DNA from 4 places in the Vibrio sp. PID23_8 genome. Region 4 is predicted to be linked to each of the others. Evidence: predicted binding sites of a transcription regulator. Region 4 holds the regulator's gene; each other region holds the start of a gene.
What was found. Region 4 encodes CRP, which controls carbon source genes, mostly activating them, when cyclic AMP is high. Its sites were predicted from a motif close to TGTGANNNNNNTCACA; they were not measured.
Positions count from the first base shown of each region.

Region 1: the regulator CRP is predicted to act here: its motif matches at 1,016-1,031, upstream of cytR (DNA-binding transcriptional regulator CytR).
Region 2: the regulator CRP is predicted to act here: its motif matches at 1,453-1,468, upstream of rppH (RNA pyrophosphohydrolase).
Region 3: the regulator CRP is predicted to act here: its motif matches at 741-756, upstream of AK966_RS03625 (CTP synthase).

Region 1 is NZ_LIXE01000004.1:35,726-37,936, reverse strand. It holds gene priA (primosomal protein N') at 1-981, shown strand, start outside; gene cytR (DNA-binding transcriptional regulator CytR) at 1,186-2,193, shown strand.
Region 2 is NZ_LIXE01000004.1:269,710-271,920, reverse strand. It holds gene ptsP (phosphoenolpyruvate--protein phosphotransferase) at 1-772, opposite strand, end outside; gene rppH (RNA pyrophosphohydrolase) at 782-1,300, opposite strand; gene mutH (DNA mismatch repair endonuclease MutH) at 1,918-2,211, shown strand, end outside.
Region 3 is NZ_LIXE01000001.1:789,999-792,209, reverse strand. It holds gene mazG (nucleoside triphosphate pyrophosphohydrolase) at 1-683, shown strand, start outside; gene AK966_RS03625 (CTP synthase) at 841-2,211, shown strand, end outside.
Region 4 is NZ_LIXE01000011.1:16,611-18,821, forward strand. It holds gene AK966_RS15930 (phosphoribulokinase) at 1-444, shown strand, start outside; gene crp (cAMP-activated global transcriptional regulator CRP) at 683-1,315, shown strand; gene AK966_RS15940 (DUF1338 domain-containing protein) at 1,402-2,199, opposite strand.

The sequences.
Region 1 (2,211 bases), on a different contig from region 4:
ATTGCAGAAATGCGTAAACATCTAAAAGCAGGCAATCAGGTGATGCTGTTCCTAAACCGAAGAGGTTTTTCTCCGGCATTGATGTGTCATGAGTGTGGCTGGATCGCCGAGTGTAAACGCTGTGATGCTTACTATACCTTCCATCAATATAGTAATGAGATTCGCTGTCACCACTGCGGCTCACAGCAACCCATAATCCATCAGTGTCAAGGGTGTGGTTCAACACAACTGGTCACCGTTGGCGTTGGTACTGAACAGTTAGAACAACAACTGGCGCAGCTATTCCCTGAATACAAAGCAATACGAATTGATAGAGACAGCACGCGCCGCAAAGGCAGCTTGGAAGATGCATTAACGTCCATTCGCAAAGGTGAGTATCAAATATTGATTGGCACTCAGATGCTTGCCAAAGGACACCACTTCCCGAACGTTACATTAGTCGCGTTGCTTGATATCGATGGTTCTCTATATAGCAGTGATTTTCGCGCGTCTGAGCGCTTGGCTCAGTTATTTATTCAAGTGGCCGGGCGTGCTGGGCGTGCAAGTAAGCCAGGTGAAGTCGTTTTGCAAACGCATCACCCCGAACACAGCTTACTCCAAGCCTTGTTACACAAAGACTACCGACACTTTGCGATGACAGCATTAGAAGAACGCAAATTGGCTCAGCTCCCTCCTTATAGCTACCTAACATTATTTAAGGCAGAAGCGAACCACAGTGAGTTGGTCGAAGATTTTCTGCGTCAGGTTCGCTTTACATTAGAGTCGCATCCCTTATTTGATGACAACTGTATGGTATTAGGGCCGACACCTTCGCCTTTAGCCAAGCGTGCGGGGAAATATCGTTGGCAACTATTGCTGCAAACTCAGCATCGTTCATTAATGCAAAAGTTATTAACCAGTACAAAACCTGCTATTGATTTGTTGCCGAATGCTAAGAAAGTACGCTGGAACTTAGACATTGAACCACAAGATCTCAGTTAGCAAACGTTTAACCATGTAATGAATTACCCCTTAACGTGAGTTGCATCACAATAAGAATGCGAGTTTTGTTAAACAGACCGTAACTTTCCCTCTAGAAATGAATAGACTATTCAAATAAGCAAAGTCTAACGTGAGTCAATCACATAGACTGATATTAAAACAACGACTAACGTCAACTTGGCGACAATTTGAGAGGGTATAACTATGGCGACAATGAAGGATGTTGCCCAGCTTGCAGGGGTATCTACGGCTACGGTATCACGAGCGCTGATGAATCCAGAAAAAGTGTCTTCGTCGACACGAAAAAGAGTAGAAGACGCCGTTCTTGAAGCGGGCTACTCTCCGAATTCTCTCGCACGCAATTTACGTAGAAACGAGTCAAAAACCATTGTCACCATTGTGCCAGACATCTGTGATCCTTACTTTGCAGAAATTATTCGCGGTATCGAAGACGCGGCAATGGAGCACGGCTACCTTGTATTGCTAGGAGATAGCGGCCAGCAGAAAAAGCGTGAAAGCTCATTTGTAAACTTGGTGTTCACCAAACAAGCGGATGGCATGCTGTTACTTGGAACGGATCTCCCTTTCGATGTCAGCAAGCCTGAGCAAAAAAACCTACCACCGATGGTAATGGCATGTGAGTTTGCACCAGAGCTTGAACTGCCAACGGTTCACATCGATAACTTAACGGCCGCTTTCGAAGCAGTAAACTACCTAACCCAACTTGGGCATAAACGAATTGCGCAAGTTTCGGGCCCAGATACTGCGGCACTGTGTCAATTCCGCCAGCAAGGCTACCAACAAGCATTGCGTCGTGCGGGTATTAGCCAAGATCCGCTATACAGTGTCATTGCAGATTTTTCTTTTGAAGGTGGTGCACAAGCAGTACGTAAACTGCTCGAACTGCCAACACCTCCGACGGCTCTATTCTGTCACTGTGACACCATGGCGATAGGCGCGATCCAAGAAGCAAAACGGCTTGGCTTGCGCGTCCCACAAGATCTCTCTATTGTCGGCTTCGATGATATTCAATTCGCCCAATACTGCGATCCACCGCTAACCACCGTTTCTCAACCACGTTATGAGATTGGCCGTCAAGCCATGCTAATGATGTTAGAACTCTTGAGAGGGCATGATGTGCACTCCGGCTCTCGCCTACTCGATACTAAGCTCGTCGTTCGTGGTAGTGCTGCGCCTCCGCCATTGCGATAGAAAATTAAAGGACCTAGG
Region 2 (2,211 bases), on a different contig from region 4:
GATCTCCGCGCAGCATAGGGTCGTTAAGTAAGTGAGTAAAAAGATCAAAAATGGCCAACGCATCTTTATTTATTTCACTGTCGAGTTTCTTACGCATACGGCGGAAGTCGTTTAATGCCCTCTCTACGGCAACCGCCAAAAGTTCGTGTTCACGTTCTTTATCCAGAGTCGATGTGGGGAATACATCATTTAAGCTAGGCTGGGTATTGTCAAACCAAAACTCCCCAATCGCCACGCCCGTAGAAGCAGGCAATCCTTTTATCACTTTAGGCTTCGATGCCAACTGCCAGTGACCGAGGTTTTGAGCATGAGCAATCAACACCGCAAGCTGAGCTGAGAGCGTCACAAGGAAAGACTCTTCCATCTCACTAAACAAACGTGGCGTTTTTTGCTGAATGACCAGAACACCTAATACTTTTTTGCGGTGAATGATCGGTGTACCGAGGAACGAGTGGTAAACCTGTTCACCAAGTTGAGGAAAAAACTTAAAATCAGGATGGGTCGCCGCTTCTGCAAGGTTTAGCGGTTCAGCACTACGCTTTACCAACCCTACCAGACCTTCATTGAAGTTGATATGAATACTATCGCCTTCAAAAATAAGGCCTTGAGTTGCCATCAACTCAAGGCGCTGCATTTCTTCATTTGCAAGATAGATAGTACAACACTCAGAACAAAGGGCAGCACAAGTCTCTTTTACCAATATATCAAAAGCCAGATGTACATCATCGACTCTGGAGACTTTTTCAACTATGTCCCTTAGCTGACTAAGCATGTTTATCCTCTACCTACGTTGCTTTTTTCTTTTCCCTTTCGTTTTACGCTCGCGAAAAGGCATCGCTAAAGATGCAAATTCTTTCATGGCTCGACGATAAACATCTCGCTTGAAAGAAACAACTTGCCTAACTGGATACCAATAGCTCACCCAGCGCCAACCATCAAATTCAGGGGATTTCCCACGCTGCATATTGATACGAGATTCATCGCATTCTAATCGCAACAGAAACCATTTCTGTTTTTGGCCGATACAAACAGGCTTAGAGTCCCAACGAACCAATCGCTTTGGTAACTTATATCTTAACCAATGACGGCTTGCTGCTATGATCTTAACGTCTTTATTCGTCAGACCGACTTCTTCATATAACTCCCTGAACATGGCTTGTTCAGGTGTTTCACCTTCGTCAATTCCACCTTGTGGAAATTGCCATGAGTGCTGCCCGTATCGTTTAGCCCAGAAGACCTGACCATGGTTATTACATATCACAATACCAACGTTGAGTCGGTAACCATCGCCATCTATCACCGGCTAACCTCTATGAATAATTTTTTATTACCGTGATTTTTCCACATATCCCCATTACTAGCAAACTTACTGATGTGATATGAGCAAGATTTATTAGCACCTCGCCTTCACTGGATATCTTTTACTCAAATCCAACTTTATCAACATAGCATTGAGACATGACCCACATTTATTCACCTTTTCTGTGAATAACTTTGTGAAGAAATCGACATCAACAATATTTTTTGTTCAACACCATTCTTAGCGCCATTATCTAAAATTGAGAAAAATCACAATAAACAACTGATAATAAATGATTATAACCTCTATATAAACAAAATGCGCCCTCATTTATTTTGATGATCTTTTCACCACACACAGATCGGTTAAAGATCGTTCAATAGGCTATTTATCCACATACAACAGGTAGGACTTCAGGTTATCTCGCTAAAATCAAGTCGCAATACACCGCCATAACACTGTGTATTCGTCCACTACCCATCAAGATCTTGTCGGTTGCTGTCATTTCTGTGGATAAGTAGTGAATTAATCATTCTTAATTCAGCTTGATGCAATCTTGGGCAGTGTATTTTCCGGTAATTTGGTAAACTCAATGTTTTAGTTATCACTATCACATTATGAAACCAGAACCACACTCTGAAGCTGAACTCATGGAAAGAGCACACGACATTGCAGGCTTAACATTTGCTGAGCTTGCAGAAGAAGCCGAAATGATCGTGCCTGAGAACTTAAAACGCGATAAAGGCTGGGTGGGTCAACTGCTCGAATGGCATCTCGGTGCGCCTGCGGGAAGTAAACCTCAGCAAGATTTCGCCAAGCTCGGGATAGAATTAAAGAGCATTCCTATTGGTTACTCTGGCAAGCCATTAGAGACGACCTTTGTTTGTGTTGCCCCACTGACAGGTGTACAA
Region 3 (2,211 bases), on a different contig from region 4:
CTATCGAAGAAACCTATGAAGTCGTTGATGCGATTCAAAACCGCGATTGGTCAAACCTAAAAGAAGAGCTCGGAGACTTGTTGTATCAAGTGATTTTTTATAGTCAGTTGGCCAAGGAGCAGGCGTTGTTTGATTTTTCTGATGTGGTGGAGACGGTGAATGAAAAACTGACTCGTCGCCATCCTCATGTTTTTTCTGAAGTGGAATTTGATTCCGAAGAAGAAATTCATGCCAATTGGGAAGCGGAAAAAGCCAAAGAAAAAGCACAAGTAGGCAAATCGGAAGAAAGTATTCTAGACTCAATACCAAACTCTCTGCCTGCGCTTTCTCGTGCTACAAAGATTCAAAAGAAATGCGCTAAATATGGTTTCGATTGGGATTCACTTGGCCCGGTAGTCGAGAAGGTTCAAGAAGAAATTGAAGAGGTCATGGAAGAGGTACTTCAAATCACACCAGATGCAACTAAGGTAGAGCTTGAGTTGGGGGATTTATTGTTTGCAACGGTAAATCTTTCACGTCACTTGGGGCAAGATCCTGAAGTGGCACTGTCTAAAGCGAATTTGAAGTTTTCAAGACGTTTTAAAGGCGTAGAGGCGAAGGTCGCGCAAAAGGGAAAAACGCTAACGGACTTTAGTTTGAATGAACTGGAATCGATGTGGGATGAAGTAAAACGAGAAGAGTGAAGCCAAAATGGCATGAGCACTCGACTTTGATTTGAAGCAAAAAATAAAAAATTGCGGTGTGATAGATTTCACGTTGTGGCGTTAGGGAGCTTCTGGTATATTTACGTCCCGTCCAGAAGCACTCCATTTCCCTCATTCAACCAATTTCAGGTTAAACATGACGACAAATTACATTTTTGTTACTGGCGGGGTTGTATCCTCTCTAGGTAAAGGTATTGCAGCAGCATCTCTTGCGGCTATTCTTGAAGCTCGTGGTCTTAAAGTGACGATGATGAAGCTTGACCCTTACATCAACGTTGACCCAGGCACAATGAGCCCAACTCAACACGGTGAAGTGTTTGTTACAGAAGATGGCGCGGAGACTGACCTTGACCTTGGTCACTACGAGCGTTTCATTCGCACTAAGATGACTAAGCGTAACAACTTCACTGCTGGTCGTGTTTACGCAGACGTTCTACGTAAAGAGCGTCGTGGTGACTACCTAGGTGCTACCATTCAGGTAATTCCTCATATCACTAATGCTATCAAAGATCGCGTAATCGCAGGTTCTGAAGGCCATGATGTTGCTATCGTTGAGGTAGGCGGCACGGTAGGTGATATCGAGTCACTGCCATTTATGGAAGCAATTCGTCAGCTAGCAGTAGAACTTGGTCGCGAGCGCGCAATGTTCATGCACCTAACTCTAGTTCCTTACCTAGCAGCTGCTGGCGAAGTGAAAACTAAGCCAACTCAGCACTCTGTTAAAGAGCTGCTATCTATCGGTATCCAACCAGATATTCTAGTTTGTCGCTCAGATCGTATGATCCCAGCAAACGAACGTAAGAAGATTGCTCTTTTCTGTAATGTTCAAGAAAAAGCAGTTATCTCAATGAAAGACGTAGATTCTATCTACAAGATCCCTCAACTAATCAAAGCTCAAGGTCTAGACGATCTTGTTTGTGCTCGTTTTGGCATTAATGCTCCAGAAGCAAACCTGTCTGAGTGGGAACAAGTAATCTACGAAGAAGCGAACCCAACAGGTGAAGTTACGATTGGTATGGTTGGTAAGTACATTGAACTGCCAGATGCATACAAATCAGTAAACGAAGCCCTAAAACACGCAGGTCTTAAGAACCGTCTGAGCGTTAAGATTCAGTATGTAGACTCTCAAGATGTTGAGAACAAAGGTGTCGAGATCCTTGAAGGTCTAGACGCAATCCTTGTTCCTGGTGGTTTCGGTGACCGTGGTATCGAAGGTAAGATTCGTGCAGCGCAATACGCTCGTGAAAACAATGTTCCTTACCTAGGTATCTGTCTAGGCATGCAAGTCGCACTGATCGAATACGCGCGTAACGTAGCGGGTATGGAAGGTGCGCATTCAACAGAATTTAACAAAGAAACTAAGTACCCTGTGGTAGGCTTGATCACAGAATGGGTTGATGGCGAAGGTAAAGTTGAAGAACGTACCGAGAAGTCTGACCTAGGTGGTACGATGCGTCTTGGCTCACAACTTTGTCACCTAGAAAAAGGCACAAAAGCACGTGAGCTT
Region 4 (2,211 bases):
GTGGCTCAGCATGTTGATTTTCTGATTGGCATGGTGCCGATCGTGAACTTAGAGTGGATTCAAAAGTTCGTACGCGATACGCGCGACCGAGGTCACTCTCGTGAAGCCGTGATGGATTCAATCGTGCGCTCAATGGACGACTATCTTAACTACATTACACCACAGTTTTCTCGTACCCACATCAACTTTCAACGTGTCCCGACCGTGGATACGTCAAACCCACTTAACGCCAAAGGCATACCAAGTCTGGATGAAAGCTTTGTTGTTATTCGCCTTCGTGGCATTAAAAATGTCGATTTTCCTTATCTACTCGCTATGATTGACGGCTCATTTATGTCACGCCACAACACCATTGTCGTGCCCGGCGGTAAGATGAGCTTTGCCATGGAGCTCATCGTCAGGCCGATTCTGCAACAGCTCATCGAAACGGGTAAAATTGGTTAAAAACCTCGCGAATAAAGTGTTTACTTTTCATACCGTGATCATGTGCACATTTTTGCTTACAAAATCTCCACCATGGCACGATTAAAATCAAGAAATCGTTTTCGAAAAAGGATACTATTTCTAACCGAAACACAAGAGAGCTTGCAGTATAGAAAAGTATTCTTATTCTAGTAAGCTAATTCGGGCTTAGCTAAAATACGGATAGCGCAAGCGTACCCTGCAGAGGAAGTGATATATTATGGTTCTAGGTAAACCTCAAACCGACCCAACACTAGAGTGGTTTCTTTCACACTGTCATATTCATAAATACCCTTCAAAGAGCACGCTAATTCACGCGGGTGAGAAAGCTGAAACGTTGTACTACATCGTTAAAGGTTCTGTTGCGGTTCTTATCAAAGACGAAGAAGGTAAGGAGATGATCCTTTCTTACCTAAACCAAGGTGACTTCATTGGTGAACTAGGTCTATTCGAAGAAGACCAAGAGCGTACCGCATGGGTTCGTGCTAAATCTCCTTGTGAAGTGGCTGAAATTTCGTTCAAGAAATTCCGTCAACTTATTCAAGTAAACCCTGACATCCTAATGCGCCTTTCTGCGCAAATGGCTCGTCGCCTTCAAGTTACTAGCCAGAAAGTGGGTGACCTAGCGTTCCTAGACGTAACTGGTCGTATCGCTCAGACTCTTCTGAACCTTGCTAAGCAGCCAGATGCAATGACGCACCCAGACGGAATGCAAATCAAGATCACTCGTCAAGAAATCGGTCAAATCGTTGGCTGTTCTCGTGAGACAGTAGGCCGAATCTTGAAGATGCTAGAAGAGCAGAACCTAATTTCTGCACACGGCAAAACTATCGTTGTTTACGGGACTCGTTAATTCCGATTAACGTTTAAAAAATTCAAAGCCACCAATAGAAACATTGGTGGCTTTTTTGTTTTAGAAAAACACTGGATTAGCGCCCTCTATTTTTTTCCGTTTGTGCTCTCAAAGATCTTATCTGCCGATGCGGCAACAAATCCTGAGTACAAGTCACCGTTATCCATTGCGTAGCGCTTAGCAAACTCGTAAAAGCCTCCAGGAATCACTTCAACACCTTCCGTAAAGGCCACTGGCACTTTATCGGCCATGGTCGAAGATTGCTCTAGCAACACCTGTGGCGTACCTTTTACTTCGCCGCCGTTTTCGTTGATGGTGAAGCCTGCTGTGCGTAGGTGGTCGTTTACTTGCTTCACTTCTTGGTGTTGGTTAAGTTGGTTTACGCTCACGGTAAAGTGATTTGCGCCGTAACCATGTGCAGCAAGCCAAGAGGCATACTCACTCTCGTTCGCCAACGTTTGGAAATCAGCGTAACTAATCTCCCACAAACGTCCACCATACAAGAAGCCGCTGCCAATCAGCTTTGAAGCATCAACCTGCTCGACCAGTTTATGAACGATGTCTTGCAGCTCTGGCGAACATTCATCGACCTTCAACTCACTGATAAACACTTTTGGTTGCTTTGGATCTGGGTGCTCAAAGTGTTTTGCCACCAGCTTTTTGCTTTCAAATACGTAGTCACCACAGGCTTTATAACCCACTGTCAAAAATGGTTTCGCCAACGTTTCAATACCGAGGGGAGCGACATTAAACGTACGTAGCGCAATATGGTCATTAATCAAAGGCTCATCTTCTTGTAGAAGTTGATGGACTTTAGCAGCTGAAGGGCAAAGACGTTGAATGTAGTCTTGCCATAGCGATTCAAATAACACATCGGGCGTCATAACGACTCCTTG